Regions from separate parts of the Acidovorax sp. JHL-3 genome, predicted to be linked through region 3. Evidence: predicted binding sites of a transcription regulator. Region 3 holds the regulator's gene; each other region holds the start of a gene.

Region 1 (7,924 bases), 2.4 Mb from region 3:
TTCGCTGGCCATCCAGATCCACGGTGGCTACGGCTACACGCGCGATTTTCCGGTGGAGCAGTATTGGCGCGACAACCGCCTGAACATGATCCACGAGGGCACGCACGGCATCCAGGCGGCCGACCTGCTGGGCCGCAAGGTGCTGATGGAGAACGGCCGGGGCATGCAGCTGCTGTCCGCGCGCATGCAGGCCACCATGGCGCAGGCTGTCGCCGTGCCTGAATTGGCAGCCTATGCGGCGCAGCTGGGCGATGCCTTGCAGCAGGTGGGCGCTGCCACGCAGGCCGCCTGGGCCACCGGCAACCCGGCTGAGGCACTGGCCAATGCCGTGCCCTACATGCAGGCCTTTGGCCACACCGTGCTGGCCTGGGTGTGGCTGGATGTGGCGCTGGCCACGCTGCGTGCAGATGCTACGCTTTCAATAGCTGCTAGCGCTGGTCGAATGGGCGCTGCACGCTATTTCTATCATTATGAGCTGCCAAAAATTGGCGCCTGGCTGAATGTGGTGAACAGCCGCGATACCACCTGCGCCGCGCTCAGCGAAGCGGCGTTTTAGGCTGCTGACAGCTCACATACCAACGTTGCGTGGTCTGCGCGCTGTGGTGCATACCGACAGCAGCCAGCCCATGCCGATGGCCAGCAGCACCGAGGTGATTTCAGCGGTGCGGGTGGGCAGATAGCGCTGCGTCCATTCGCACGCCAGTGCAAGCACCGCCGTGCAGATGGTCATGCCCACCAGCAAGGCGCCGTTGCGCACCGTGCTCCAGAGGATGGCGCCAAAGCACAGGCATTCAAACGCCCGCGCGGTGATTGCAGACTGCACCCAGGTCGAGAGCGTGGAAGCAAACGGCATCCATTCCATGTCGGCCGGCGGCGTGCGCCACGCCCAGGGCCAGATCGCGTCGAGCAGGTAGGTGGCCAAGGCCACCCATGCCGTGGCCGCCCAGCGTGCCCCCGGCGCCCACGTATCCAGCCAGCGCCACAGCAACCAGCCGCCCCCAATGCCCAGCACCACCGCCATGCCCGGCGACTGACCCACGACCACGAATTTGCCTGCCAGCACCGCCAGTGTGGCCAGCAGGGCCAACGTGTGTGTGCGGTGCGCCAGATGGGCGGTGCGGGCCAGGTGCGCAATGGCAGACAAGCCAATCACCGCTATGCCCACATGCAGCAGCATGCGCCGCGGCTGCCACAGGTCTTGCTGCCACAGCGACTTGACGTTCTGCGCCACCGAGGAAACGTCCAGCGTGGGAATCAGCGGATACAGCTCTGCCACCCACCACAGCGCGATCAGCACCAGCGTGAACTGGTCGGCATCGGCCCAACCCTGGTGCCGGTTCAGCAAGTGACCCACACGCCACCGTGCGGCAAACCCGGCGCCCCAGCCCAGCGCATAGCCCGCCATGTTGAAGATGACATCTGAAAGTGCAGGGGTGCGGGGCAGGAATTTTTGCAGCCATTGCAGCGCGCTGGCCAACACTATCGCCGCCACCAGCCACGCGGCAAAAAACACCCACTTGCGCGGACGCCCCTGCCCAGCCCAGCCCAGTAGCCCACCCAGGGGCACAAACAATGCGATGTTTTCGATCAGGTCCACCAGACCGATGCGGCCGCTCCAGATGAACGCCTGTGGCGCAGTGAAGTTCCACTGGAAGGGAAACAGCGAGCCATACGCAACGAGCAATACAACCAGCGCCAGCGCGACCGGGAGGCCTCGCGAGCGATCATCGACAGATTTCATGGGCGCCTCGGGTCACTGAATCCGGGATCACACCATACAACACCCTGCAGTGGGCCTTGCTCTGGCCGCACTCGACTCGGATGCTTTGAAAAATATAGCTGTCAACGCTTGCTGGATGGGGGTTGCACGCTATTTTTGCCCTGATGGCTGCCGAGAATTGTTGACGGCCTGCCACGGGTGCGCGCGCCCGACGATGTCTCGCGCGCCGGGCGCTCAGGCAATCGATCAGCGCTGTTGGCGGCGGCGAATCGATGCAAGCCCTGCGAGCGCAACTCCGAGCAGTGCAAGCGAGCCGGGCTCGGGCACATTGTTGGGATCTTCAGGGTTGTTGGCCGAGCGGCCGAAGCGCAGGTCGTCAAACCCAAGAATGTCGTTTGTCGCATTGAAAGTCACGCTGGAGATCAGCTGACCGTAGTCAATGAAACCAATGAAAGCGCCGCCACCGTTGATCGCCGAGGGCATGTTGATGGTCTGTGTGACCGAGGAACCATCCACGTACGTGATGGTTTGCTGCGGAACCAGATTGGTCTGCAGGCCGTTCACGAAAAAGCCGAAAGCATCCACTGCGTTGACGAAGGAAAAAGTGACCGAGCCGCCACTTACGGTCCGAAACAGTGCGCCACCCGCAGTGGTATTGAATCCGCACACGGCGCCACATCCGGGGGTTCCGGTGTTGGTCGTGCCGCCGGTGATGGTGAGGTTGGCGGGCAGGGGGGATTCGAAATCCACGGTGTTCAGGGCCCCAGCCACCGAAAGGAACGATGCCGCGGCTGCGGTCGAGTTCACCATTTGCGCGAGCGTGGTCACGTTGTTGTCTGCAGCCAGATACGTCACGGGCGCAGCGTGCACAGCAAGGCAGGCACCCGACAGGATGCCTGCGATAGCGAATTTTTTTGTCATCGACATGGTGGGTTCTCCTGGATGGTTTTCTGAAGCCACTGTTACAAAGCACGCTTTGTGCCAATAAAAAAAGTCTTTATGAATCAATGGTTTGCTATCTTTTCAGCCGCCAGTAACGTCTCAGCTGTAAATAAATTCGACAGGTCAATCGGGTGATTACGCCGAGCATCTCATCCGTGTCCTCCAATCGCGCAGGCGACAGACCACGCCGCTACGTCAACGCACAATGCATCGCGACGCAGTGCCAGACCGGTTGCTGGCAGCGACCCCATTCAATTCAGGAGACAACGACATGACCCGCACCATCCAGCAATTGTTTGACCTCACCGGCAAAACGGCCCTTGTCACCGGTGGCTCGCGCGGGCTGGGCCTGCAGCTGGCGCATGCGCTGGGCGAGGCCGGTGCCCGGATCATGCTGAGCTCGCGCAAGGCGTCTGATCTGGAAGAAGCCACGGCCGACCTGCAGGCTGCCGGCATTGATGCGCGCTGGATTGCCGCCGATTGCTCGCAAGAAGCCGACATCCGGCGCCTGGCCGATGAAACGCTGGAGCGCATGGGCCATGTGGATATTCTGGTCAACAATGCCGGCGCCACCTGGGGAGCGCCCGCCGAAGACCACCCCCTAGAGGCCTGGGACAAGGTGATGAACCTCAATGTGCGTGGCTACTTCATCCTGAGCCAGCACATTGCCAAACACACCATGATCGCGCGGCGCAGCGGCAGCATCATCAATGTGGCGTCCATCGCGGGCCTGGGCGGCAACCCGATTGGCATGAACACCATTGCCTACAACACCTCCAAGGGCGCAGTCATCAATTTCACGCGGGCGCTGGCCGCCGAATGGGGCAAGTACAACATCCGCGTCAATGCCATCTGCCCGGGGTTCTTTCCCAGCAAGATGACGCTGGGCACCCTCAAGGCCATGGGCGAAGAGGCACTGGCTGCCCACGCCCCGCTGGGCCGGCTGGGCGACGACGAAGACCTCAAGGGTCTGTGCGCCCTGTATGCCTCGGATGCGGGCAAGCACATCACGGGCCAGTGGCTTGCGGTGGATGGTGGCGTGAGCGTGGTCACGGGCGGATGAGCGTGCAGGGCGCCGCTTTTGGGGCGGCCCGTTGTGTGCCGGGCTGCCCGAATGGCCCGGACGCTGCCGTCCTGCAGGTTGCCGCCGTGCTGGCCAACCGCCCCTGTCGCCCCCAATATGGCCACATCAGCCTTGCAAGACTATGCTTGCTGCCTTTTTGTAAACCCTGGAGTTGCCTGTGTTGAATTTTGGTGCCGAAATCCCCTTTGTCAGCCATCTTGGTTTCACGCTGCACCGCATGGCGGGGGGCGAGTCGGAGCTGCATTACGAGGCACGCCCAGAGCACCTGAATTCGTTTGACGTAACCCACGGCGGTGCATCAATGACCTTGCTGGATGTGACCCTGGCCACGGCAGCGCGCAGTGACACACCCGAATTCGGCGTGGTCACCATCGAGATGAAGACCAGTTTCATGCAGCCCGCGCGTGGGCCGCTGGTGGCCAAGGGGCGGTTGATCCACCGCACCGCCAGCATGGCTTTTGCCGAAGGCACGGTGTATGACGCCGAAGGCCGCATTTGCAGCCACGCCACGGGCACGTTCAAGTATGTGCGGCGCCAGCCTGCCGACGCCGCAGCGGGGCCGCGGGCCATTTCAACCGATTGAAGCGTGCCGGGGCGCAGCGCTGTGCCGACACCAGTTTTTTGAATCAAAACGGGCTCTAGCGCTTTATGGTAAAGCGCTGGTAGCTATCAAAATGGTAGTAAAAAGGAGACTCTCATGCCAAGCAATCAACAAATCGTTCTCGACAACCGCCCCCAGGGTGAAGCCGTGGCCAGCAACTTCAAGCTGGTTGCCACCGACACCCCCGCGCTCAAGGAGGGTGAGGTGCTGGTGCGCCACCATTTCCTCAGCCTGGACCCCTACATGCGCGGCCGCATGAATGAGAGCAAGAGCTACGCCGCGTCGCAGGGCCTGGGCGAAGTGATGATTGGCGGCACCGTGGGCGAAGTGTTGGAGAGCAAGCACCCCAAATATGCCGTGGGCGACAAGGTGGTGGGCATGGGTGGCTGGCAGGAATACAGCGTGGTCGATGGCAATGCTGTGGGCGCGCTGCGCAAGGTGGACACCACGCATGTGCCGCTGTCGCACTACCTGGGCGCCGTGGGTATGCCCGGCGTGACGGCCTGGTATGGCCTGGTGAAAATCATTGCGCCTAAGGAAGGTGACACCGTGGTGGTGAGCGCCGCCACCGGCGCTGTGGGCAGCGCGTTTGCGGCCCTGGCCAAGGCGCGCGGCTGCCGCGCCGTGGGCATTGCCGGTGGTGCCGAAAAGTGCAAGTACGCGGTTGAAGAGCTGGGCTTTGACGTGTGCATTGACTACAAGGAACACAGCGACGTGCGGGCCATGTCCAAGGCCCTGAAGGAAGCCTGCCCCAACGGCATCGACGGCTATTTCGAGAACGTGGGCGGCTGGATCATGGACGCCGTGATGCTGCGCATGAACGCCTTCAGCCGCGTGGCCCTGTGCGGCATGATCGCTGGCTACGATGGCGCGCCCTTGCCCATGGCCAACCCGGCGCTGATCCTCATCAACCGCATGAAGATCGAAGGCTTCATCGTCAGCGAGCACATGGAAGTGTGGCCCGATGCCCTGAAAGAGCTGGGCACCCTGGTGGGCACGGGCAAGCTGCGCCCGCGTGAAACCATTGCCCAGGGCATTGCCGCCGCGCCCGAGGCCTTTTTGGGCCTGCTCAAGGGCAAGAACTTTGGCAAGCAACTCGTCAAACTCATCTGATCCACGTTGATATTTTTGACCTGAGAGGCTGAGCGCAAAATGCCCGACCTGCCCCCTGCGTTGCACTGGACCTGGGCCCGTTTCGACGACCTGGGTGTGCACGCGTTGCACGATGCGCTGGCCTTGCGCTGCAAGGTGTTCATCCTGGAGCAGGGCCCTTACCAGGACCCCGATGGCGCCGACAAGCACGCGTGGCATCTGCTGGGCTACGACAGCGCGGGCGCACTGAAGGCCTGCCTGCGCGTGGTAGACCCGGGGGTGAACTACCCCGAGCCCTCCATCGGCCGTGTGGTCACGGCCCCCGAGGCCCGCGGTGGCGGCACGGGCCGGGCCCTGATGGCGCAGGGGCTGGCCCGCTGCAACCAGGTGTGGCCGGGCAGGGCGGTGCGCATCAGCGCGCAGGCGCATCTGCAGCGCTTTTATGGCAGCCTGGGGTTTGTGGCGGTGTCCGATGTGTACCTCGAAGACGACATTCCCCATATCGAGATGCTGTGGAGCCCGCCCTGAGCAGCGCAAAGCGCTGATGCCCCGCACGGCCCCGCCTGTTTCAACCACTGCACTGGAGACAACCCATGTCTGCGTTGATCCTGCACCACTATTCCTCATCGCCGTTTTCCGAAAAAATCCGGCTGGTGCTGGGTTTCAAGCAGTTGCCCTGGAAGTCGGTGATCATCCCCAGCATCGCGCCCAAGCCCGACGTGCTGGCCCTCACCGGTGGTTATCGCAAGACGCCCTTTTTGCAGATCGGTGCCGACATCTATTGCGACTCGGCCCTGATCTGCCAGGTGCTCGAACACGAGCACCCCGAGCCGGTGCTGTATCCGCCGCATCTCAAGGGTGTGGCGCGGGTGTTTGCGCAGTGGGCCGACACCACGCTGTTCTGGGCCGCCATGGCCTACAACCTGCAGCCGCGCGGCGCGCAGGCACTTTTTGCCAATGTGGCGCCCGAGGCGGCCCAGGCCTTTGGGGAAGACCGCCGCCAGATGAGCACCGGCATGCAGCGCCTGCGCCCGCCCGATGCCACGGCGGCCTACCGCTCGTATCTGCGGCGCCTGGCGCACATGGTGGAAGAGCACGATTTCACGTTTGGCACCGAGCCCTGCGTGGCCGACTTTGCCGCCTACCACCCCCTGTGGTTCACACGCCAGTGTGTACCGGTGATGGCCGACATCTTTCAGGCCACGCCAGCCGTGCTGGAGTGGATGGACCGGGTGGCGGCACTGGGGCATGGCCGCATGGAGAAATTCAGTGCGGCAGATGCCATCACCGTGGCCGCAGGGGCCGAACCCATACCGGTGGTGGACGATATTTTTCAGGACGAGCATGGCATCGCGCTGGGCAGCCGGGTAACCATTGCCGCCGAGAGCTTCGGTACCGAGCCCACCGAGGGCGAGCTGATTGCCGCCACGCGCACGCGCTACACCGTGCGCCGCACCGATCCGCGTGCCGGCACGGTGCATGTGCACTTTCCCCGCATCGGCTATGTGCTCAAAGAGGTTGCCTCTTGATTGAGCAGCGCCTCTACCGCCTCTCGCGCACTGCGCAAAAATCCGGACGGCACCTGCGCGCCGTGGCCGCCTTTGCACGGTGTCCGCCGGTTGAGCGCACACCGTTTTGAAGTGCAAGGCCCCGAATCATCTACACACCAAAGGAGACACACACATGATCGATAACTTTGCTGGCAAGACCGCCGTACTCACCGGTGCGGGCTCGGGCTTTGGCCTCGAATGCGCACGCATTGGCGCCCGCCTGGGCATGAACCTGGTACTGGTGGACGTGCAGCAGGATGCGCTGGACGCCGCCGCCGCCGAGATGCGCGCCGCCGGGGCCCAGGTGCTGGCCCAGCGCGTGGACGTGTCGAACGCCGCCCAGATGGAGGCTTTGGGCGCCGCCGTGCTCGAGCGCTTTGGCGCACCCCACCTGGTGTTCAACAACGCCGGTGTGGGCGCGGGCGGCCTGGTGTGGGAAAACTCGGTGAAGGACTGGGAATGGGTGCTGGGCGTGAACCTCATGGGCGTGGTGCACGGCGTGCGCGTGTTCACCCCCATGATGCTGGCCGCCGCCAAAAAAGACCCCGCGTGGCGCGGTCACATCGTCAACACCGCCAGCATGGCGGGCTTGCTGGCAGCGCCCAACATGGGCATCTACAACGTGAGCAAGCATGCGGTGGTCAGCCTGTCGGAAACGCTGTACCAGGACCTGTCGCTGGTCACCGACCAGATCAGCGCCAGCGTGCTGTGCCCTTTCTTTGTGCCCACGGGCATCAGCCAGAGCCACCGCAACCGCCCCGGCGACCTGCCTGCCGACAAGCCCACCAAGAGCCAGCTCATCGGCCAGGCCATGAGCGACAAGGCGGTGGGTAGTGGCAAGGTCACGGCTGCCGAGGTGGCGCAAAAGGTGTTTGATGCCGCTGCTGCGGGCCAGTTTTACATCTACAGCCACCCCAAGGCCATCGCCTCGGTGC
Region 2 (7,924 bases), 1.5 Mb from region 3:
TGTCTGGATCTCACCCTGACAGAAGGAAAGTACCACCAGGTTAAGCGTATGCTGGCCGCTGTGGGGAATCGCGTTGAGGCGTTGCATCGCTCGCGGATCGGAACACTTGAACTTCCCTCTGACTTGGCCCCGGGACAGTGGAAATGGCTTTCTTCCGCTGACCTGCTGAAGCTGACACCCACTTCCTGAGGGGGTCACGATGGGACAGATTGCCGGAGTACGCTGAAGCCCGGGGTATGCTAATGAACATGGGACTCTTGGTTGATTCTTTCTGGCGTGCGGCGGTGTATTGCTTGCGCCCGCGCGTGATCATGCTGTCGTTGGCGCCCTTGCTGCTGATCGGGGTGCTGGGCGGTGCCTGGGGCTATTTTTGCTGGGATGGCGCTGTAAGGGGCATGCGCTCGTTGCTGGAGTCTTCTAGTCTGCTCACGGCCTTTTGGGATTGGCTGCAGACTTGGGGCGTGGGTGACGTGACCGCAGTCGTGGCGCCTCTCATGGTTATTCTGGCGGTGACACCCGTATTGGTGGTGTTTTCGCTGCTGGCGGTAGCGCTGCTGATGACACCTGCATTGGTCGCACTGGTAGCGCAACGCCGTTTTCCCCATCTCGAACGAAAGAAGGGTGGCTCATTCTGGGCGAGCGCAGTGTGGTCACTGGGCTCCAGCTTTTTGGCGGTTCTTGCACTGGTAGTGTCTGTGCCATTGTGGCTGGTGCCGCCTTTGGTGCTGGTACTGCCGCCGTTGATCTGGGGTTGGCTGACCTACCGTGTGATGGCGTTTGATGCGCTGGCTGAACATGCCAGCAAGGAAGAGCGCCGTGAGATTTTGCAACGCCATCGAACCCGTTTATTGGGGATTGGCATATTGACCGGGTATTTGGGGGCTGCGCCAAGTCTTGTATGGGCCTCGGGGGTTATTTTTGCCGCCGCTTTTTTCATTTTGGTGCCACTGGCGATCTGGATTTACACCCTGGTTTTTGCGTTTTCGTCCCTCTGGTTTGCACACTATTGCCTTGCCGCTCTGGAGCGTTTGCGTTCTGAGGGTAGTGCGCTGTCTGCATCGGTTGTCCCTGTCGGCGATCCAGCCGCTGTTGCCATTGCGGCCAGTTCTGACTTCACCCCTGCCGCCTTCACTTCAGAAAACAAAATGCCATGAATTCGCATATCGGCCTGATCATCGTGGGGGATGAAATTCTCTCGGGCAAGCGTGCTGACAAGCACATGCCAAAGGTCATCGAGTTGCTGTCAGCGCGCGGACTGGCCCTGTCGTATGCCGACTACGTGGGCGACTGCCCCGAGCGCATCACGGCCACGCTGCACCGTGCATTCTCGTCAGCCGATATCGTCTTCTCGTGCGGCGGGATTGGCGCCACCCCCGACGACCACACGCGCCAGTGCGCGGCAAGGGCGTTGGGTGTGGATCTGGTGTTGCACCCCCAGGCCGAGGTGCTTATCCGCGAGCGCATGCAGGGCACCGCCCGCGAGCAGGGCGTGCCTTACGAGACAGATCGGCCGGACAACGTACATCGCCTCAATATGGGGGTGTTCCCGGAGGGCGCACGCATTGTGCCCAATCCTTACAACAAAATCCCTGGTTTCAGCTGCAACGGCCCCGGAGGCGGCGCAGTGCATTTCGTGCCGGGATTCCCGGTGATGGCATGGCCCATGATCGAGTGGGTGCTGGACCATGAATACCCACACCTTTTCAATCGGTCTCCGCAGACAGAGCAGTCTGTCATTGTCTTTGGTGCCATGGAGTCGGCGCTCGCACCCCTGATGGAGCGCATTGAGCAGCAGCACCCCGACATCCGGGTATTCAGTCTGCCCAGCGTCGATCATCCACAATACGGGCGCCACATAGAATTGGGCGTGAAGGGATCTGCAGCGGACGTTCCGGCCGCTTGGACAGATTTGCTGGCGGGGTTGCACGATGTTGGTGCGAATTGCGGCCCTGAATTGGTGCGAAAACTCCGGTAGTCGTCTTTGCACGCTTGCGTGCACTGTTTTGGTGAGGCGGGGTGCCGAAGTACTCTTGTATCACCTTGAGTGCTCCGTCCCTGTGCATGAAAGCACTGACCTGGCACGCAAACTGCTTTTCGTTTGGAAGATTTTTTAACAAGCGCTTTACCCAGGAGAACCTGATGGCCAAGACCGTTGCAGACGTGATGAAACTGGTGAAGGAAAACGAAGTCAAATTCGTGGACTTCCGCTTTACCGATACCCGTGGCAAACAGCACCACACCACGGTGCCCGTCTCGCATTTTGACGAAGACAAGTTTATTTCGGGCCATGCCTTTGACGGCTCTTCAATTGCCGGATGGAAGGGGATCGAAGCCTCCGATATGCAGCTGATTCCCGACCCGAATTCGGCCAATATCGACCCGTTTTTCGAAGAAACGACGCTGATCCTGACCTGTGACGTGATCGAGCCCAGCGATGGGAAGTCGTATGACCGCGATCCCCGCTCGGTCGCCAAGCGGGCCGAAGCGTACCTGAAGGCCTCTGGTCTGGGTGACACGGCATTCTTCGGTCCCGAGCCCGAGTTCTTCATTTTCGACGGCGTGCGCTGGAGCACCGAGCCCAACAACACCTTCTACGAAATCGAAGAGTACGAAGCACCGTGGAACACCGGCGCCAAGCTTGAAGGTGGCAACCGGGGGCACCGTCCCACGGTCAAGGGTGGTTACTTCCCCGTGCCGCCGGTCGACAGCACGCAAGACATGCGCGCTGAAATGTCGCTGATCCTCGAATCTCTGGGCATTCCGGTTGAAGTGTTCCACCACGAAGTGGCGGGTGCAGGCCAGAACGAAATCGGCACGCGTTTTAGCACCTTGGTCGAACGCGCCGACTGGACCATGCTGCAAAAGTATGTGATCCATAACGTTGCCAATGCCTACGGCAAGACCGCCACCTTCATGCCCAAGCCCTACCACGGTGACAACGGTTCGGGTATGCATGTGCACCAGTCGGTCTGGAAAGACGGCAAAAACCTTTTCGCAGGCGACGGCTATGCAGGTCTGTCGGACTTTGCGCTGTACTACATCGGCGGCATCATCAAGCACGCCCGTGCGCTGAACGCCATCACCAACCCCGGCACCAACAGCTACAAGCGCCTGGTGCCCCACTTCGAAGCACCGGTGAAGCTGGCTTATTCGGCCAAGAACCGTTCTGCCTCGATCCGCATTCCTTACGTGGCCAACCCCAAGGGTCGCCGTGTGGAAGCCCGCTTCCCCGATCCGCTCATGAACCCCTACCTGGGCTTTGCCGCCCTGCTGATGGCGGGTCTGGACGGCGTGGAAAACAAGATCCATCCCGGCGAAGCGGCCACGAAGGATCTGTACCATCTGCCGCCGGAGGAAGACAAGTTGGTGCCGACTGTGTGCCACAGTCTCGACCAAGCGCTGGAAGCGCTGGACAAGGACCGCGGCTTCCTGACCAAGGGTGGTGTGTTCTCCGAGAGCATGATCGACGCCTACATTGAGCTGAAGATGACCGAAGTCACGCGTTTTCGCATGGCCGTGCATCCGGTCGAATACGACATGTACTACTCGCTCTAATCGCCTGCCCGCAGGCCATTGCATCCAAAGGCGGCGCAAGCCGCCTTTTTTCATGGTGCCACGGTAGGTTGGGGGCTGGATCCGGAACCAAGCCATCATCTGTTGCATCCTTCCACAATAGCCTGTGGTGGCTACGGCTGCCCAATTGGTGATGCGCGGTGATTAGGGGATACTCAACAACACCCCTGCCTAGCAAGTGCGAGGAAACTGAATGAAAAAAACGCTCACTACCCTGATAGTCATCGCTGCCATGGCACCCGCCGCTTGGGCGCAGGACCGCATTTATCGCTGCGGCAACGAATACACCAACAACGCCGCACAGGCCAAGGAGCGCGGCTGCAAGCTGGTCGAGGGCGGAAACGTCACCGTGATACAGGGTGTCCGCCCCAGCCCCAAGGCATCGGGCGCTGCGGCGCCGAGTGGGGCCACCGCCTCGCCAGCCGGAGCCCCTCGGATCGACAACAATGACCAGCGCGCCCGCGATGCCGATGCGCGTGCCATTCTGGAGTCCGAGCTGCGCAAGGCCGAGGCGCGCCATGCCGATTTGTTGAGGGAATACAACGACGGCGCACCCGTGCGCAATGCGCTGGAGTTGCGCAATCCCCAGCTTTACATGGAGCGCACTGCCGAGCTCAAGGCGAGCGTGGCGCGCAGCGAGAGTGATCTGGCCGGAATCCGGCGTGAACTGGCACGCGTCGCCCCCTCCAGCGGTGCCAAGTAAACAGGGTGGAGCGCTCGGTGCCTGATTCACTCGCAGCAGAAACAGAGCGCTTTCACTCGCTGGACCTGATGTCCACACTGGTGGCGGTGCTGCGCTCGGACGGTGCCGTGCAGTTTGCCAATGCGGCGCTGGAGAACACGCTGGGTTTGTCGCGGCGCACGCTGGAAGGGGCAGATTTTTCTTCTTTCTTTACCGACCCGGCGCTGCTGCAGACGGCATTGGCCGGTGCGCGCGGCAGGGACTTTGCTGCGCTCCGCTATGAAGCCAGCCTCAAGCGCCTGCACCAGGAGCCTGTGCCCGTGCATGTCAACGTGGCCGATGCCGAGCAGGTGGGCGAAATTCTGGTGGAGCTATGGCCCCTGGAACAGCACGCCCGCCAGGATCGCGAAGAGCGCCTGCGCGACCAGGCCCAGGCCAACAAGGAACTGATTCGCAACCTGGCCCACGAAATCAAAAATCCCCTGGGCGGCATCCGCGGTGCGGCGCAGCTGCTGGAGATGGAGCTGGAAAGCCGCGAGCTCACCGAATACACCCAGGTCATCATCCATGAGGCCGACCGCCTGCAAAGCCTGGTAGACCGGCTCCTGGCGCCCCACCGCCATCCGCATCTGGTGGGAGACGTCAATATCCATGAGGTGTGTGAGCGCGTGCGCTCGCTGGTGCTCGTCGAGTATCCGCAGGGCCTCAAGGTGCAGCGCGACTACGACACCTCCATCCCCGAATTCCGTGGCGACCGCGCGCAGCTCATTCAGGCGCTGCTCAATGTGGTGCAAAACGCTGCCCAGGCCCTCACAGAGCGCATTGCTGCGGGGGATGCGGTGATCACGCTGCGCACCCGAGTGGCCCGACAGGTAACGTTTGGTCGCCAGCGCTATCGGTTGGCACTGGAATTGCATGTCATTGACAACGGACCGGGCGTGCCCGATGCCATCAAGGAGCGTATTTTTTACCCTCTGGTGTCGGGCCGGGACGGCGGATCAGGGCTGGGGCTTACGTTGGCGCAAACCTTCGTGCAGCGCCACCATGGGTTGATCGAATGCGACAGCGTACCGGGGCGCACCGACTTCCGATTCCTGATCCCCTTGCCTTGACAGCGCATGATGGTCCCTGACACGCAACCACAGGGAAGGTAAGAAAAACATATGAAGCCGATCTGGATAGTAGATGACGACCCCTCGATCCGCTTCGTCCTGGAAAAGGCGCTGGCCCGCGAGAACCTGCCCACGCGCAGTTTCACGAACCCCCGCGAGGTGCTGGAAGCACTGACCCAGATCCCCGCGGGCGACCCCGCGCGGCAAGGCCCCCAGATTCTGGTCAGTGACATCCGTATGCCCGGTGGCTCGGGGTTGCAGCTGCTGGAAAAAGTGCGCGAATTGCAGCCAGGGCTGCCCGTCATCATCATGACGGCGTATTCCGATCTGGACAGCGCCGTCTCGGCCTTTCAGCGCGGGGCTTTTGAATACCTGCCCAAGCCGTTCGATCTGCCCAAGGCCGTGGAGCTGATCCGCCGTGCAGTCGAAGAAAGCCAGCGCGAGGAAGTCACCGAAGAGCGCCAGGCCGTCAACGCGGAAATGCTGGGCCAGGCGCCCGCCATGCAGGACGTGTTCCGCGCTATCGGCCGACTGAGCCAGAGCCAGGTCACGGTGCTGATCACGGGTGAATCGGGATCGGGCAAAGAGCTGGTGGCCCGTGCCCTGCACAAGCATTCGCCCTGCGCAGACGGCCCCTTTGTGGCCATCAACACCGCTGCCATCCCGAAGGATCTGCTCGAATCCGAGTTGTTTGGCCACGAGCGCGGCGCCTTCACGGGTGCACAAACCCAGCGGCGCGGCCGATTCGAGCAGGCCGAGGGCGGCACGCTGTTTCTTGATGAAATCGGCGACATGCCGTTTGATCTGCAAACCCGCCTGCTGCGCGTGCTGTCGGACGGCCAGTTTTACCGTGTGGGCGGCCACGCGGCCGTGAAGGCGCATGTGCGCGTGATTGCTGCCACCCACCAGGACCTGGAAAAGCGCGTCAAGGAAGGCGGCTTTCGCGAAGACTTGTTCCACCGCCTCAACGTGATCCGCCTTCGTCTGCCTGCGCTGCGCGAGCGGCACGAGGACGTACCCATGCTCACGCGCCACTTTTTGCAGCAAAGCGCGCGTCAGCTGGGTGTAGAGCCCAAGCGCATTGCCGAATCGGCCCTCGCGCGGCTGGAACAGTTTGCGTTTCCGGGCAACGTGCGCCAGCTGGAGAACATCTGCCACTGGCTGACGGTGATGGCGCCAGCCCAGGTGATCTCGCTCCAAGACCTGCCGCCCGAGGTACTGGAAGCGCCCGTTTACCAGCCGACCACGCGTGGCGTGTCAGGGCCTGCCGCGGCGGTGGTGGCCGAGCGCCACGAGTCCCCTGAGGTTGCGACCATTGCAACGGTGGCTTCGGGCACAGCGACTGAATCGGTACCTCAAGCTACTGCCGGGTCGGGCGCAACCCACCTTTCCAGGGACGATGGGGCGGCGCCGGTCAACGGGTATGGCGGGGCCAATGTCACTATCAATGGCACGGCAAATGGCACAACAAACGGTGGCTGGGAGCACGCGCTGGAAAGCGAAGCGCAAAGGCTGCTGGCGGGCGGTCAGCCCGAGGTGTGGGATGCCCTCACGCGGCGGTTTGAATCGCGCCTGATCCGCACTGCGCTGGCAGCCACGCATGGCCGGCGCATGGAAGCTGCGCAGCGGCTGGGCATAGGCCGCAACACCATCACCCGCAAAATTCAGGAATTGGGGCTTGATGCACCGGATGAGGGGTAAATGGCCTTTGTGCGCTTGTGTGGCAAGCGCTTGTAGCTATTAATAAGATAGTGAGTTGACACGCTCTGCCAGCGGGGCAGGGTGGTGTCCAAAGGCAACGCGCTGGGCGGGCGTGCCATGCGGGCATCGTCCTACAGGCATGTTCTCCATGGGCCGACCCGCGGGGCCGCTCTCGCTTCTGACAATGAAATCACTGTTAACCAACCGGAGATTTTCATGTCGGAATACAACCAGGCCAACCGTGACCCCCTGACCAACGAACCGGGTGCACACCCCGTCGGAACCGGGCTGGGCGCTGCCATGGGTGGAGCCGCCACCGGTGCTGCCGTGGGCGCAATGGCGGGCCCAGCCGGGGCGGCTGTGGGCGGTGTGGTCGGCGCCGTCGCAGGTGGGCTTGCAGGCAAGGCCGCTGCTGAGGCGCTGAACCCTACCCATGAAGACGCGTACTGGCGCGATGCCTATGTTCGTGAACCCTATTACGTCAGTGGCCGCACTTATGAGCAATACCAGCCGGCGTATGAGCTGGGCTGGAGCTCGGTGACCCGCTACGACGGTGACTTTGACGCCATCGAGCCGCGCCTGGCCGATGACTGGCGCGCCCGCCATGCCGATTCTGGTCTGTCGCGGACCGATGTGCGTCCCGCCACGCGCGCAGCGTGGGACCGCGCAGCGCGGGTTCGTTCGGCGCAGGTGGTTGACCAAGATGGCGTGATCAGTGTGCTGAACGATTTGCTTGAATCGTGCCGCGACGGCGAATACGGCTTCAAGGCCTGCGCCGAAAACACAGACGCCGCCGACCTGAAGGAAATTTTCAACCGGCACGCGCGCGAATGTGCGGTGGCTGCCGCTGAACTGG
Region 3 (7,924 bases):
GCCATGCAGCTGGCCAAGCCACTCAAGCTCAATCCCCGCCAGGTGGCAGAGGGCCTGCGCACCGCGCTGCTCGCCACGCCGGTTTACCAGCGCTGGGTTGCCGACATCGACATCGCGGGCCCCGGCTTCATCAACATTCGCCTGAAACCGGCGGCCAAGCAGGAAATCGTGCGCGAGGTGCTGGCTGCTGGTGAGCGCTTCGGTTTCCAGAACCCGCGCAATGCGCGCGTGCTGGTCGAATTCGTCTCTGCCAACCCCACCGGGCCGCTGCACGTCGGCCATGGCCGCCAGGCGGCCATTGGTGACGCCATCAGCAACCTGTTCGCCACGCAGGGCTGGAGCGTGCACCGCGAGTTCTATTACAACGACGCAGGCGTGCAGATTCAGACCCTGGCCCACAGCACCCAGCTGCGCGCCAAGGGCTTCAAACCCGGCGACGAATGCTGGCCCATCGACCCGGAAAACCCGGCGAGCAAGGCCTTCTACAACGGCGACTACATTGTCGACATTGCCGAGGCCTTCAAGGCCAAGGCCACCGTCAAGGCCGACGACCGTGAGTTCACCGCCAACGGCGATGTGGAGGACTACGACAACATCCGCCAGTTTGCCGTGGCCTACCTGCGCAACGAGCAGGACAAGGACCTGCAAGCCTTCAATCTGCACTTTGACGAGTACTACCTCGAATCCAGCCTGTACACCAGCGGCCGTGTCGAGCAGACGGTGAACAAGCTCATTGCCAATGGCAAGACCTACGAGCAGGACGGCGCGCTGTGGCTCAAGTCCACCGACTACGGTGACGACAAGGACCGCGTCATGCGCAAGGGCGACGGTAGCTACACCTATTTCGTGCCCGACGTGGCGTACCACATCACCAAGTGGGAGCGCGGGTTCACCAAGGTCGTCAACATCCAGGGCACCGACCACCACGGCACCATTGCGCGCGTGCGCGCCGGGCTGCAGGCGGCCGATGTGGGCATTCCCCAGGGCTATCCCGACTACGTGCTGCACACCATGGTGCGCGTGGTCAAGGGCGGTGAAGAGGTCAAGATCAGCAAACGCGCGGGCAGCTACGTCACGCTGCGCGACCTGATCGAGTGGACCAGCAAGGACGCCGTGCGTTTCTTTCTGCTCAGCCGCAAGCCCGACACCGAATACACCTTTGACGTCGATCTGGCCGTGGCGCAGAACAACGACAACCCGGTGTATTACGTGCAGTACGCGCATGCGCGCATCTGCTCGGTGCTGCGGGCCTGGCAGGAGGCCAGCGGCGGCGACGTGGCCTCGCTCAAGGAGGTGGACCTGTCTCCGCTGGACGGGCCGCAGGCCCAGGCGCTGATGTTGCAACTCGCCAAATACCCCGACATGCTCACCGCTGCTGCCGAGGGCGAGGCGCCGCACGACGTCACCTTCTACCTGCGTGATTTGGCCGCCAGCTACCACAGCTATTACGACGCCGAGCGCATCCTGGTGGACGACGAAGCAGTAAAAAGGGCCCGCCTGGCACTGGTCGCTGCCACCGCGCAGGTGTTGCACAATGGCCTGGCCGTGCTGGGCGTATCGGCTCCAGCCAGAATGTAAGCAGTTACTACCATGAAGAAAAAACAGACGGGTGGCACCATCATCGGCTTCATTTTCGGAGTCCTTGTGGGCCTGGGTGCCGCACTGGTCGTGGCCGTGTATGTGACCAAGGTGCCCGTGCCATTCCTCAACAAGGGGGGTGTGCGGGGCGTGGACCAGGACGCGGCTGAAGCGCAAAAAAACAAGAACTGGGACCCGAACTCGCTGCTCACCGGCAAGGGCTCTGCACAAAGCCCTGCGCGCGTGCCCACACCGGCGGCCCCGGCCAGCGCTAACGGCGCTAACGGCACGGCTCCAGCCGCCGAGGTCACCGCTGCGCGGACCCCCGCTAGCAAGCCCGCAACGGCCGATGCCAAGCCCGCAGCAAAGGTCGACACCAAACCCGCCGCCTCGGCAGACCCGCTGGGCGATCTGGCCAAGGCCAAGTCGGCGGCGGTGGATCCGTTTGATTATTTCGTGCAGGCCGGAGCGTTCCCCAACCAGGCGGGGGCCGATGCCCAGCGCGCCAAGCTGGCCATGCTGGGCTGGGAAGCCCGCGTGAGCGAGCGTGAGCAGAATGGCCGCACCGTGTACCGTGTGCGCGTGGGCCCTTTTTCCAAGCGCGACGACGCCGAGCAGCTCAAGGAAAAGCTGGAAGGCGCGGGCGTAGAGTCCGCGATGGTGCGCGTACAGCGCTAAAGCAGCAAAGCCCATCGCCATTGTCTGAACTTTTTCATGGGGGAGTGCTCACACCTCCAGACCCGAACAAGGAGTGTCCCTGTTATGAAACGCCGCGAGTTTTCCCTGTCCACCGCTTCGGTGGTTGCCGCTTCCGCCCTGACCTTGCCACTGGCCACGCCGGCCATGGCGCAGGCGCGCCAGTTCAAGGAGGGCAAGGATTACACCAGGCTCGCCAAGCCGCTGACGCCCGATGCGCCTGCTGGCAAGGTGGATGTGATCGAGTTTTTCTGGTACAGCTGCTCGCACTGCAACGCATTCGAGCCAGCGCTGGAGTCCTGGATCAAGGCCGCTCCCAAGGATCTGAGCATCCGTCGCATCCCGGTGGCGTTCAATGCCAGCTTCGTGCCACAGCAAAAGCTGTATTTCACGCTGGAAGGCATGGGCAAGCTCGATACCGTGCATGGCAAGGTATTCCGCGCCATCCACGTTGAAAAGCAAAAGCTGGCCAAGGACGATGAAATCTTCGCCTGGGTGGCCCAGCAGGGGGTGGACATCGCCAAGTTCAAGGAGATGTACAGCTCTTTCACGGTGGCCAGCCAGGTGCGTCGTGCCACGGCGTTGCAAGAGGGCTACGGCGTGGAAGGCGTGCCGTCGATGGGCGTTGCCGGCCGGTTCTATACCGATGGCACCATGGCTGGCAGCATGCAGACCGTGCTGCAGGTGGTGGAGCATCTGGCGGGCGTGGCACGCAAGGGCTGATTGCGCAACCCGCTCCCGAGAAGCCCGCGCCAGCGGGCTTTTTTATGGGCGATGGCACCGGTGCATGGCTACAATGAGTGCAAGATTCGTGCCTCATGAAAAAAAGCCTCCTCCCGATCCTGCTGCTGACCGCCCTTGCCTGCGCCCCTGGCGTGGGCCAGGCCGAAAAGGCCGACCGCAACAAACCCATGAACATCGAGGCCGATGCGTTGCGCCACGATGAACTCAAGCAAACCAGCGTCTTCACGGGCCGGGTGGTCATGACCAAGGGCTCCATCGTGCTGCGCGGGGCGCGGCTGGATGTGCGCCAGGATGCCGATGGCTACCAGTACGGCGTTGTCACGGCCGAGCCTGGCAAGCGCGCATTCTTCCGGCAAAAGCGCGACACCGTGGCGGGCGCACCCGACGAGTTCATAGAAGGCGAGAGCGAAGTCATCGAGTACGACGGCAAGGCCGACAACGTGCGCTTCATCACCCGCGCCGAGATGCGCCGCTACCGCGAATCCGTGGTGACCGACGAGCTTTCGGGCGCCGTCATTGTGTACAACAACCTCACCGACGTTTTCACGGTGGATGGCCAGAAAAAGGCGGCCGCCAGCGGGGCGGGCGATGCGCCTGCTGCGGGCGGGCGGGTGCGTGCCGTGCTGTCACCCAAAGAACAGCCTTCCGGCGCTGCCGCTCCGGCCAATGCAGCCAGCGGGCCGGTGCTGCGTCCCAGCAATTCCCTCGGCGGTGCGAGCAAGTGAGTGCTGCGACAGTGAATCAAGACCCAGATACCCAGGCGGGCAGCCGCCTGGAAGTGGAGCACCTCGAAAAATCCTATGGCAGCCGAAAGGTCGTCAAGGACGTGTCGCTGGTTGTGCAAAAGGGCGAAGTGGTGGGTTTGCTCGGGCCCAATGGCGCTGGCAAGACCACCTCGTTCTACATGATCGTGGGCCTGGTGCGCTGCGACGGGGGCGATATCCGCATCGATGGCCATTCGGTGGCCGACATGCCCATCCACCGGCGCTCGCGCCTGGGGCTGTCTTACCTGCCGCAAGAGGCATCGATCTTTCGCAAGCTCAACGTCGAAGAGAACGTGCGCGCCGTGCTGGAGCTGCAGCGGGGCGATGACGGCAAGCCGCTGGGCCGGGCGCAAATCGAAGAGCGCCTCACGTCCTTGCTGCAGGAGTTGCGCGTGGACCATTTGCGCGACTCGCCGGCCCTGGCATTGTCGGGTGGTGAGCGCCGCCGGGTCGAGATCGCCCGTGCCCTGGCCACCCAGCCCCGCTTCATCCTGCTCGATGAGCCCTTTGCCGGCATCGACCCCATCGCGGTGATCGAGATCCAGCGCATCATCGGTTTCCTCAAGGCGCGCGGCATCGGCGTGCTGATCACCGACCACAACGTGCGCGAAACCCTGGGCATCTGCGACCACGCCTTCATCATCAGCGACGGCCGCGTCCTGGCCCAGGGCACCCCGTCCGAAATCGTCGACAACGCCGAGGTGCGTCGGGTGTACCTGGGTGAACATTTCAGGATGTGATGAAACCTGGTCTTTCGCTGCGCGTCTCGCAGCACCTGTCGCTTACGCCGCAGCTGCAGCAATCCATCCGGCTGTTGCAGTTGTCCACGCTCGAACTCTCGCAGGAAGTCGAGCAGATGCTCGACGAGAACCCGTTTCTCGAGCGCACGCCCGAAGAAGCCCCACGCGAAGAGTTTGGTCTTGAAGCGGCCGACACCCCCGCGCAGACCGACGATTACAGCGCCGATGACGCTATATTTTCAGGAGCTGTTAGCGCAAGCAGCACAAGCGCTGAAGGCCAAAATGATGCTGAAACGCCCAGCGCCAGCGCGGACGAGCCCGACTGGAGCGGCGACGGCACCGTGGAAATGGCACCCAACGACGCCGAGTGGGGGGGCGACGCACCCGCGCGCAACCGCAATGACTCCGAGGGCGACGAAGCCGATGCCACCGAGCTGGCCCGCTCGCACGAGTCACTCACGTCCTTCCTGCACCGCCAGGCCTTGGCGCTGCGCCTGTCGGAGATCGACCGCGCCGCGCTGCGCTTTCTGATCGAATCGCTCAACGACGACGGCTACCTCGAAGAGCCCCTCGAAGAGCTGGCCACGGGACTGGCTGGCGAGGGCAACCTGGAGCAGATCGACGAGCTGGTGCACCGCTTCACCGTGGCGCAGCGCCTGCTGCAAAGCCTGGAGCCGGTGGGCGTGGGCGCGCGCAACCTGGCCGAGTGCCTCACGCTGCAACTCAAGGCCCTGGCCGCCGACGAAGGCAGCGCGATCGACCCCGACGCCGTGCAGACCGCGCTGCGCATCTGCCAGCAGCCGCTGGAGATGCTGGCCCGCCGCGACATCCGCCGGCTGACGCAGCTGTGCGGCGATGGCGAAGAGCGCACCCGCGCCGCCATGGCGCTGATCGCCCGCCTGGAGCCGCGCCCCGGCCGCCGCTTTGCCGATGTAGAGCGCAACATCATCGTGCCCGATGTCATCGTGCGCAAAGCCGGGCGCGCCAATGGTCGCGATGGCCAGCACAACTTCATCGTCAGCCTCAACCCCGATGTGATGCCGCGCCTGCGCGTGCACGACATCTATGCGGGCGCCCTGCGCGGGCACAAGGGCGGCGAGGGCCACCAGGGCATGCAGCAGCGCCTGCAGGAGGCGCGCTGGTTCATCAAGAACATCCAGCAGCGCTTTGACACCATCCTGCGCGTCTCGCGCGCCATCGTCGAGCGGCAAAAGAGCTTTTTCACCCATGGAGAGCTGGCCATGCGCCCGCTGGTGCTGCGCGACATTGCCGACGAACTGGGCCTGCACGAATCCACCATCAGCCGCGTGACCACCGCTAAATACATGGCCACGCCGATCGGCACCTACGAGCTGAAATACTTCTTTGGCTCGGGCTTGGGCACCGAGACCGGCGGCAACGCATCGAGCACGGCGGTGCGCGCGCTCATCAAGCAGTTCGTTGCCGCCGAAAACCCCGCCAAACCCTTGTCCGACAGCCAGATTGCCGAGATGCTCAAGGAGCAGGGCATCGAGTGCGCGCGCCGCACCGTGGCCAAATACCGCGAGGCGCTCAAAATCGCGCCGGCCAACCTGCGCAAGGCGCTGTAGACGTTTTTTCCCGCCGAGCGCGTGGGCTGTGCGTCTGTCAGCTGCCGTTTGTCATCCCTTTGTTCTGTTTTTTACTTGTCTCTCACGCCATGGCCCGCATCGTTTTCGATCTTCCTGCCCACTTTGTCTTTTCGACCGAGATGCAGATCTACATCAGCCATGTGAACCAGGGCGGGCACCTGGACAATGCCCAACTGCTCAGCCTGGTGTCCGAGGCGCGCGTGCGCTTTTTCCAGGCGCAGGGCTATCCCGAGGCGGATGTGGGCGGCCTGGCCATCGTGGTGGGCGACATCGTGGCGCAGTACAAATCCGAGGGCTTTCATGGCGAGACCATGCGTGTGGAGATGACTCCCGCCGATTTCAACCCCTACGGCTTTGACCTGGTGTTTCGCATGACCGAAAAATCGCAGGGCCGCGAAGTGGCACGCGGCAAGACCGGCATCGTCTTCATCAACAAGTCCGATCGCAAGGTGGCGCTGCTGCCCGCACACATCCGCGCGCTGCTCAGCCGCCCACCTGTTTCTGCCGCCCAGCCGTAGGCGCGTATCCTTTTGCCCTGTCTATGAACCAACTCCAACTTTTCCTGCCGTGCGCCGCTGGTGTCGAGAGCTATCTGGCTGACGAAGTGCACGCCATCACCGGCCTCACGGGGCAAGACCTGCTCACGGGGCGGGGCGGCGTGCTGCTGCGGGCCTCGTGGCGCGATGCGCTGCTGCTCAACCTGCACAGCCGCCTGGCCCAGCGCGTGCTGGTGCAACTGGCGCACCGCCCCTACCGCTCTGAAAACGACCTGTATGCCGCCGCCAGCGACGTGGCCTGGGAAATCTGGTTCACCACGCGCCAGACCTTCAAGGTCGAGGTGACGGCGCAGCACAGCCCGCTGCAGAGCCTCAATTTCGCGGGCCTCAAGGTCAAGGACGCCGTGGCCGACCGCTTTCGCGCCAAGACCGGCGTGCGCCCCGATGTGAACACGCAGTGGCCCGATGTGCGCATCCACCTGCACCTGACCACCGAAGAGGCCACGATCTACATCGATACCAGTGGCGAGCCGCTGTTCAAGCGCGGCTGGCGCGAAGACAAGGGCGACGCGCCGCTGAAAGAAACCCTGGCCGCCGCCATGATTGCCGCCAGTGGCTGGGACCCCCTGGGTGACAACCCCGTGCCCCTGTACGACCCCTGCTGCGGCAGCGGCACCATCGCCATCGAGGCCGCGCAGATCGCCTGCCGCATCCCGGCCGGCATGCTGCGCCGCTTTGCGTTCGAGAAACTGCTGCCGTTCCAGAGTCATGTCTGGAGTGCTATCAAAAACGAAGCTGAAGGCGCAATACAGGAAAGCGCTGTGCCCATATTTGGCAGTGATGTGGCCCACCGCATGGTCGATTTTGCCCAGCGCAATGCCGAGCGCGCCGGTGTCGCCGATGCGGTGCAGCTGCGCGGTGGTGATGCCCTGCAGCGCATGCCGCCCTGCGAGCAGCCCGGCGTGATGCTGCTCAACCCGCCCTACGGCGAGCGCATTGCCGCCGCCGGCACGGCCGGGCAAAACGCCAACGAGCGCGCCGCCCAGCGCGCGCAGGGCGATGCGGTCGGCCGCGAAGCCGCACACACCGACGATGGCGGCGAGTTCTTCAGCCAGCTGGCCGCGCACTGGAAAAAGAACTACGCCGGCTGGCAGGCCTGGATGCTCACCCCCGACCTCAAGCTGCCCGGCAAGATGCGCCTGAAAGAATCGCGCCGCGTGCCCATGTGGAACGGCCCCATCGAGTGCCGCCTGTTCCGCTTCGACATGGTCAAGGGCTCGGTGCGCGCGCCGCGT
Region 4 (7,924 bases), 550 kb from region 3:
CAGGGGGTGTGCGGATGTGCGGCGTGAGCACTCTTCCAGTACCAGGATATAGATGGCATAGAACACCGTGCTGGCCAGCGTGAGCGAATCGCCCAGATTCCAGGGATCGTTCTCGTGGAACATCAAGGCCATGCCTGCGAACGCCATGGCGCAGGCCGCCCAAAGGCGCCAGCCATATCGGCGCCCGAGGACTGCCATGGCGATCAACGGCACCACGAGCACATTGAGCCCGGTGACAAACGCGTTGCGGTTGCTGCTGGTGCGCGCAAGGCCTTCAATCTGGAGCCAGAACGCCACAAACAGCAGCAGCCCCAGTGCGCAACCCCACAGGCGTTCCTTGGGCCGCATGCCCACCCACAGCGGGGCCAGCACCAGAAGTGCCAGGGCAAAGCGCAGCCAGATGATCTGCAGGGCATCGAGGTGCGCCGACAGCAACTTCATGGCAGGGAAGGTGGTTCCCCACACTGCGGTGACGACCAACAGGGCCCAAAGGCCAAAACGTTCAGAACGCATAAAAAATGGAATGGTGCCCGGCACGCGCACCGGTGAGTGTCCTGGGTTGGAAGTTCGTTGAAGAAGCAAAGATGTCGAAATCGTCGTCAGGCAAGGTGCAAACCGCAGCGATACCCGCAGCTACCGCGAGGATGTGCAACGCAGCATGGCGACGATTCCCGGCATCTTTATGAAGCGAACGTTCAATTCGGGACACCAGGCCAATGCGCTGAGGATCCAGGAGCGGCAAAGAAACGAGGCCCGCGCGGCGGGGCGTTTTGCGGGCAGTTCTGGCTGGGCGTGGGAGGCTCAAGCACCCATCCGGCCAATGAAGGCGCGGATACGGTCATTGCCCGGGTTGTTGAAGAACTCCGCGGGGGGCGCGTCGTGGGCAATGCGGCCCTTGTCGAAAAACAGCACCCGGTCTGCCACCTCGCGCGCAAAACCCATCTCATGGGTCACCACGATCATGGTCATGCCGCCACGCGCCAATTCGCGCATCACATCCAGCACCTCCTGCACCATCTCGGGGTCCAGGGCCGAGGTGGGCTCATCAAACAGCATCACCTTGGGCGCCATGGCCAGGGCGCGGGCAATGGCCACGCGCTGCTGCTGCCCACCGGACAGTTGCCAAGGGTACTTGTGTGCATGGTCCTGCATGCCAACACGGCGCAGCAGCGTCATTGCCTGCTCGTTGGCCTGGGCTCTCGAGAGATGGCGCAGGCGCCTTGGGGCCAGCGCCACATTGTCGAGTGCGCTCATGTGGCCAAACAGGTTGAACTGCTGGAACACCATGCCCACTTCGCAGCGCTGCTGCTGCAGGGTGCGGGGATCGTCCGTGACGGGCACGCCACCGATGCGGATGGTGCCGCTGTCATGCGGTTCCAGCCGGTTGATGGCACGCAGCAGGGTGCTTTTGCCCGAGCCAGATGCACCAATGATGACCGTGACCTCACCAGTGTTGAAATGCGTGGACACCTCTTTCAGCACCTGGTTCGTGCCAAAAGTCTTGCAGACATTCTCTGCCACGATGTACGGCGTCGTGGCGGTCATTGGATGCGTCCTTCCACATCAAACCGGTGTTCGATGGCGTTGGATAGCTGGGTCACCAGCGTGGTCAGCAGCAGGTAAGTCAGGGCTACCGTGGTCAAGGTGGCAATGGGTTGAAACGTTGCCGACTGGATGCGGTTGCCCACATTGGTGAGTTCCACCACGCCAATGGCATAGGCCAGTGAAGAATCCTTGAGCAGCGCCACGAAATTGCTGACCAGGGGCGGCAGCGATATCTTGAAAGCCTGCGGGAACACCACATCGAAAAACACATGGCCCCGGCCAAGGCCCAGCGCACGCGCGGCTTCGGTCTGGCCCCGGGGCACCGCCAGCAGGCCCGCGCGGATAGCCTCGGCGTTGTAGGCGCCCACGTTCAGGCCCAGCGCCACCACGGCGGCGGCAAAGTCAGGCAGATTCAGGCCCGGCACCAGCACCGGAAGCGCGAAGTAAACAAACAGGATCTGGACCAGCAGCGGTGTTCCGCGAATCGCCCAGATATAAAAACCCGACAGCCAGCGCAAGCCGATCCAGCGGGCGGTGCGCGCCAGCGCCGCAGCGGTGCCCAGGATCAGGCCCACCGTGCCGCTGATCAGCGTGAGCCACAGTGTGGTGCGTGCGCCATCGGAAAACGCCTGTGCGTTGGAGCCAATGGGTTCGGGGAACAGGGAGAGTATCTGGCCGAGAAGGGCCAGCATGACCACCATGAGGACCAGAGCCGCAACCAGCGTAGCGTTGCTGCGCTGCTGGCGGCTCCAGTGGCGCGGCCAAAGGGCAATGAGCATGGATCAGAGAGGGCCGGAGCCCCCGTTCTCAGTTACAGCGTACGTCTTCGTTGAAGTACTTCTTGGACACGGCGGCGTAGCTGCCATCGGCCATGGTTTCGGCCAGGGCCTTGGACCATGCGTCTGCCAGGGGCTGGTTGCCCTTGGTAACTGCTGAGGCGATGCGCTCGATGAACACCATTTCACCCAGCTTGAGGCCCGCAGTGGGGTTCTTGGCCACCACTTCCTTGGCCACGAAACGGTCGGTCACCCAGGCGTCCACCCGGCGCGAGGTGAGCGCGCTGCGTGCATCCACATCGGTGGGGAAGTTCTTCATTTCCTTGATCGTTGTGACCTTTTGGACGTTTTCCAGATAGCTGGTGCCGGTCTGCACTGCAACGGTCTTGCCGGCCAGGTCCTTGGCACTGCGGATGGCAGGGTCCATGGCGATCACCATGCCGCCAGAGCAGTAGTGCGGAGCGGTGAACGTTACGGCCTTGGCGCGTTCTTCGGTCACGCCGTGCGATGCAATCACCAGATCCCAGCGGTCCTGCTTCAGGCCGGTCAGCAGGGCGTCAAAACCGATGGTTTTCCATTCAATTTTCAGGCCCATCTTTTTGGCGGCGAGTTCTGCCACTTCCACCTCGAAACCCGTCAGGGTGGTGCCCTTGAAGTAGTTGAAGGGCGCAAACTGTCCTTCGGTGGCCACAATGATCTTGCCACTCTTCTTGATGTCATCGAGGGAGCGGGCCTGTATGGAAAAAGCAGCACACAGTGCCAGGGTAGATGCGATGACCTTGAAGAATTTCATGGAGGAATCCTGTCGTGGGGTGGTGCAGATACAAAAAATCCGGCTTGCGGGTCACGCAACCGGAGCCAAGGAAATGATAGTACCCAAAGATGGTGGGCGTCACAAATCTGCCGCAATTATAAATGGCGCCCAGTCCACAACGCCTATAGCGGACAACCCTGCCCCCCGGCCGCGGCGCAGTGGACGCTGTGTGTGGCCGGTGGGGTTTCAGCGCAGGAAGGCGTCGTAGCCCGTCTTGAGAATCAAAGTGCTTACGACCACGATGAAAATGCCGCGCACAAAGCCGGTGCCGTGTTTGAGCGCCATGTGCGTGCCCAGCAGGCTTCCCACGATGTTCGCCACCGCCAGCGTCACGGCGAAGTGCCACCACACATGGCCTTTGGCGGCAAAGAGCGCAATGGCCGCGATGTTGGTGGCGCAATTGAGCAGCTTGGCCGACGCTGATGCGTTGAGAAAGTCATAGCCCAGCAGGCGCACGAACAGAAAAACAAAGAAGCTGCCGGTACCGGGGCCGAAGAAACCGTCATAAAAACCGATGAGCGTACCGATCAGGCTGGCGATCAGCACTTCGGCCCGCCCCTCATGGCGGGGCTTGTGGTGTCGTCCCAACTCTTTTTTTGCGAGTGTGTAGACCAGCACGCCCAGCAAGACGAGTGGCAGCAGCTTGCGCAGAAAATCTGCCGACACCACCGTGACAGCCCACGCGCCGGCGAATGCGCCCATGAATCCGGCCGCTGCAGCAGGCAGCATGGCAGACCAGCGTATCTGCACACGCCGACCGTATTGCCAGGTGGCCATGGCCGTTCCCCATACCGCTGCGGCCTTGTTGGTGCCCAGCAGCGTGGCCGGTGGCGCGCCCGGAAAAGCCGCAAACAGCGCTGGAACCATAACCAGCCCCCCACCGCCCACGATCGCGTCCACAAAACCTGCGAGCAGCGAGGCCAGGGTAATAAAAATCCATTCCATCCCAGGATTTTCGCACCGTGAGTGCTATCAATTTCGTGATTGCTTGCCCCGTGGTTCCGGTGCTGCGCACAGAAAATGGGCAAGAAAAAAGCGCTGGGATCGCCAGCGCTTATAAAAGGATGCACCTCGTTGGGTGCTTTAAATTTGGTTATTGGTAGAAAAGATGTCTCCTCGGGCCCCTCGCTTGGCACACCGGAGCGCGCTTTCGAGTGGGGCAACTGTAATGGCTGCACTTCGATGGTGCATTGGGAGTTTCCCGCACCCCTTTGCAGCGATTCAGAAGCGCTTTTGCCTTGAAAAGAGGCCGCCGGCTGGCATGGCTCGTGCAATGCGTTCGTAACAATTTGCGAAAGGGAATCTCTATGCGGGCATTCATGCAGCGGTTGATGGTGATATTGGCGCTGGGTCTGGGGTTGTGCATCAGTGCAATGGCGCAAACGGGGCCATTGACCGCGCCACCTAACGCGACACAGGCAGCACAGGTGGGCGTGGCTGATGTTGCGAAGCCACCAACGCGCCCCGCGCTGGTCGACCACAACACCGTGAGTGCGGCACACACTGGCTGGATGATGACTTCCACCGTCTTGGTGCTGCTCATGACGCTTCCGGGCATTGCACTTTTTTATGCCGGCATGGTGCGCCGCAAGAACGTGCTCAACACCATGGCCAGCGTGGTTGCCATTGCGGCACTGGTCAGCCTGTTGTGGTTTGCGGCGGGGTATTCGCTGGCATTTACGCCGGGCAGCGCCTGGCTCGGCGGTTTTGACCGCATGGGATTCACGGGACTCGATTTCCAGCTGGCACAAGGACGGCTGGCTGTGAGTCATGTAGCTCCGCATATCCCTGAGTCGGTGTACGCCATGTTTCAGCTCACGTTTGCCATCATTACCGCAGCGTTGCTGGTGGGCGCGTTGGTCGAGCGCATGCGGTTTTCTGCCATGTTGATCTTTGTCGGTCTTTGGAGCTTGCTGGTCTATGCCCCCGTGGCGCATTGGGTGTGGGAGCCCGGCGGCTGGCTGGCCCAGATGGGTGCGCTGGATTTTGCTGGCGGCTCGGTGGTGCATGTGAACGCGGGCATTGCAGGGCTGGTGTGCGCCTGGTTCCTCGGCCGCCGCACGGGCTATGGCCGAGAGCCTTTCGAGCCTTACAACCTGGGGCTCACCATGGCGGGCGCGGGCATGTTGTGGGTGGGCTGGTTTGGCTTCAACGCGGGCTCTGCCGTGGCGGCGGACGGGCGTGCCGGCTTGGCGATGGCCGTCACCCACCTGGCAGCGGCGGCGGGTGCCTTGTCGTGGATGCTGGGCGAATGGGTGGTGCGGGGGCGGCCATCCCTGCTGGGTCTTTGCTCGGGCCTGGTGGCGGGATTGGTGGCCATCACGCCCGCTGCAGGCTTTGTCACGCTGCGCTCTGCGGTGGTGATCGGCCTGGTCGCAGGCCTTGCGTGTTACTGGGGCGCAACCGGGCTCAAGCGCCTCCTCCGTGCCGATGATTCGCTGGATGTATTTGGTGTGCACGGAATTGGCGGCATCGTGGGCTCGTTACTGACGGGCGTGCTGGCCAGCGAAACCGTGGGGGGCGTGCAAGCCAGCCTGTTCACCCAGGCCATTGGTGTAGGCGCGGTGATGGCCTACAGCCTGGTGGTGACGGCCGCGCTGCTGTGGGTCATCAACTTTGCGATGGGCCTGCGTGTGGATGCTCAGAGCGAGCAGACCGGGCTGGACATCGCACAGCACCGCGAGCGCCTGGCGGGTTGAAGGGTTGTGCCATGTCTGAAGCCGACAAGCTTGCCATTGCTGCCCACCTGCATGTGCTGCTGCGCCGCAAGACGGGGCGCGTGACCGACACCGAGTGGATGGCGGTCAATGCCGCATATGCCCTGGAGATCGTGCGCTTTGCCCGCCAGCGTGCACAGGAAGACGGCGAGCCCGAATTGGCCGAGTGGGCTGCACGCCTGGACCACGCCATCCATGCCGCCCCACCCGGCGCGGAGCGCCGCCCGTTACTGGACGTGGCCACGCAGGCAGTGCGCCAGCGCATCGCGCCGTCGCCCGAGGTGCCGCGGTATGTGGGTGGAATCCGCTGAAACCGCGGGTGTTCAGGGTCTCACTGCCAGCGGCTGTGTATGCATGAGGCCGCAGGAACCGGGAGATTCTCAGTGTCCGCAGGCCGCCTTGCGTGCCTGCAGGATCCACTCGGAGGCCTTTTCGGCCAGCATCAGCGTGGGCGAATTGGTGTTGCCGCTGGTGATGGTGGGCATGGCGCCCGCATCCACCACGCGCAGGCTGTCAATGCCGCGCACACGCAGCTGTGAGTCCAGCACCGCCATCGGGTCGCCATCGCGCCCCATCTTGGTCGTGCCCACGGGATGGAAGATGGTGGTGGCAATGTCGCCCGCCAGCCGAGCCAAGTCTTCGTCGCTCTCAAACTGTACGCCGGGCTTCCATTCTTCAGGCTGGTATTTGGCCAGCGCGGGCTGGGTCACGATGCGGCGTGTGACGCGCAGGCTGTCGGCGGCCACCTGGCGGTCTTCAGGCGTGCTCAGGTAGTTGGGTGCGATGGCCGGTGCGGCCTTGAAATCTGCGTTCTTGACCTGCACAGTGCCCCGGCTCGTGGGGTTGAGGTTGCACACGCTCGCCGTGAAGGCCGGAAAGCTGTGCAGCGGCTCGCCAAAGGCATCGAGCGACAGCGGTTGCACGTGGTATTCGATGTTGGGCCAGGGCTGGTCGGGGCTGCTGCGCGTGAAGGCGCCCAGCTGCGAGGGCGCCATACTCATGGGTCCGCTGCGCTTGAGGGCGTATTCCAGTCCGATCTTGGCCTTGCCCCACAGCGAGTTGGCCATGGTGTTGAGTGTCTCCACGCCCTGCACCTTGAACACGGTGCGGATCTGCAGGTGGTCTTGCAGGTTTGCGCCCACGCCGGGCAGGTCGTGCACCACGTCAATGCCATGCTGGCGCAGTAGCGCTGCGGGGCCGATGCCCGACAGCTGCAGCAATTGGGGCGAATTGACCGCGCCGGCGCTCAGGACGACCTCGTGCGTGGCGCGGGCTGTGACCATCTCATGGCCGTCCCACACCTGCACGCCGGTGCAGCGGCGGCTACCGTCCGGCTGCGTCTCGATCAGGAGTTTGGCCGCCTGGGCGGCGGTCCACATCTCGAAGTTGGGGCGTCCGTAGCAGGTGGGGCGCAAAAAGGCCTTGGCGGTGTTCCAGCGCCAGCCATTTTTCTGGTTGACCTCGAAGTAGCCCACGCCCTCGTTGTTGCCACCGTTGAAATCCTCGGTGGCCGGAATCCCCGCCTGCTGCGCAGCCTGGGCAAAGGCATCGAGCACATCCCAGCGCAGGCGCTGCTTTTCCACACGCCATTCGCCCGTGCCGCCGGTGCTCTTGCTACCGTGCAGGCGCTTGAAATTCTCGTTCACACCGTCAGGCTGGTCCAGACGCCAGTGGTCCTCGTGCCGGCGGAAATAGGGTAGGGTGTTGTCCCAGCGCCAGCTGTCGTCGCCCGTCAGTTGGGCCCACTGGTCGTAGTCGCGGGCTTGACCGCGCATGTAGATCATGCCGTTGATGCTGCTGCAGCCGCCCAGTGTTTTGCCGCGGGGGTAGCGCAGTGTGCGGCCGTTCAGGCCGGCGTCGGGCTCGGTGTTGTAAAGCCAGTCGGTGCGTGGATTTCCAATGCAGTAGAGATAGCCAACGGGAATATGAATCCAGTGGTAGTCGTCCTTGCGGCCGGCCTCGATCAGCAGCACGCGGCTGCGGCCGTCGGCACTCAGGCGGTTGCAAAGCAGGGCGCCGGCCGTGCCGCCGCCGATGATGATGTAGTCAAACGTGGTGTCACTCATGGGATG

What was found. The regulator sigma-54, encoded in region 3, starts transcription at its own class of promoters, with help from an activator protein. The targets are predictions, from matches to a motif close to TGGCANGNAANCTGCTTT.
Region 1: K226_RS0113430 (PEP-CTERM sorting domain-containing protein) is a predicted target of sigma-54. The motif match lies at 2,687-2,704, and genes of this name have one in related genera.
Region 2: glnA (type I glutamate--ammonia ligase) is a predicted target of sigma-54. The motif match lies at 2,077-2,094, and genes of this name have one in related genera.
Region 4: K226_RS0104865 (ammonium transporter) is a predicted target of sigma-54. The motif match lies at 4,393-4,410, and genes of this name have one in related genera.

Annotation. Positions count from the first base shown of each region.
Region 1 covers NZ_JAFU01000001.1:2,882,769-2,890,692, reverse strand. The annotation lists gene K226_RS0113440 (acyl-CoA dehydrogenase) at 1-556, shown strand, start outside; gene K226_RS0113435 (VanZ family protein) at 569-1,741, opposite strand; gene K226_RS0113430 (PEP-CTERM sorting domain-containing protein) at 1,967-2,647, opposite strand; gene K226_RS0113425 (SDR family oxidoreductase) at 2,934-3,725, shown strand; gene K226_RS0113420 (PaaI family thioesterase) at 3,904-4,329, shown strand; gene K226_RS0113415 (NADP-dependent oxidoreductase) at 4,444-5,460, shown strand; gene K226_RS0113410 (GNAT family N-acetyltransferase) at 5,500-5,967, shown strand; gene K226_RS0113405 (glutathione S-transferase family protein) at 6,033-6,968, shown strand; gene K226_RS0113400 (SDR family oxidoreductase) at 7,123-7,924, shown strand, end outside.
Region 2 covers NZ_JAFU01000001.1:2,043,621-2,051,544, forward strand. The annotation lists gene K226_RS19310 (16S rRNA pseudouridine(516) synthase) at 1-189, shown strand, start outside; gene K226_RS0109625 (EI24 domain-containing protein) at 237-1,154, shown strand; gene K226_RS0109630 (molybdopterin-binding protein) at 1,151-1,975, shown strand; gene glnA (type I glutamate--ammonia ligase) at 2,140-3,555, shown strand; gene K226_RS0109640 (hypothetical protein) at 3,767-4,276, shown strand; gene glnL (nitrogen regulation protein NR(II)) at 4,345-5,367, shown strand; gene ntrC (nitrogen regulation protein NR(I)) at 5,419-7,068, shown strand; gene K226_RS0109655 (PA2169 family four-helix-bundle protein) at 7,285-7,924, shown strand, end outside.
Region 3 covers NZ_JAFU01000001.1:507,364-515,287, reverse strand. The annotation lists gene argS (arginine--tRNA ligase) at 1-1,578, shown strand, start outside; gene K226_RS0102330 (SPOR domain-containing protein) at 1,591-2,256, shown strand; gene K226_RS0102325 (thiol:disulfide interchange protein DsbA/DsbL) at 2,341-2,997, shown strand; gene lptA (lipopolysaccharide transport periplasmic protein LptA) at 3,093-3,743, shown strand; gene lptB (LPS export ABC transporter ATP-binding protein) at 3,740-4,522, shown strand; gene K226_RS0102310 (RNA polymerase factor sigma-54) at 4,522-6,111, shown strand; gene K226_RS0102305 (thioesterase family protein) at 6,201-6,650, shown strand; gene K226_RS0102300 (class I SAM-dependent RNA methyltransferase) at 6,674-7,924, shown strand, end outside.
Region 4 covers NZ_JAFU01000001.1:1,057,991-1,065,914, forward strand. The annotation lists gene K226_RS0104840 (DMT family transporter) at 1-513, opposite strand, end outside; gene K226_RS19995 (hypothetical protein) at 503-709, opposite strand; gene K226_RS0104845 (amino acid ABC transporter ATP-binding protein) at 802-1,545, opposite strand; gene K226_RS0104850 (amino acid ABC transporter permease) at 1,542-2,324, opposite strand; gene K226_RS0104855 (ABC transporter substrate-binding protein) at 2,353-3,114, opposite strand; gene K226_RS0104860 (TSUP family transporter) at 3,322-4,080, opposite strand; gene K226_RS0104865 (ammonium transporter) at 4,443-5,834, shown strand; gene K226_RS0104870 (hypothetical protein) at 5,846-6,163, shown strand; gene K226_RS0104875 (GMC family oxidoreductase) at 6,233-7,918, opposite strand.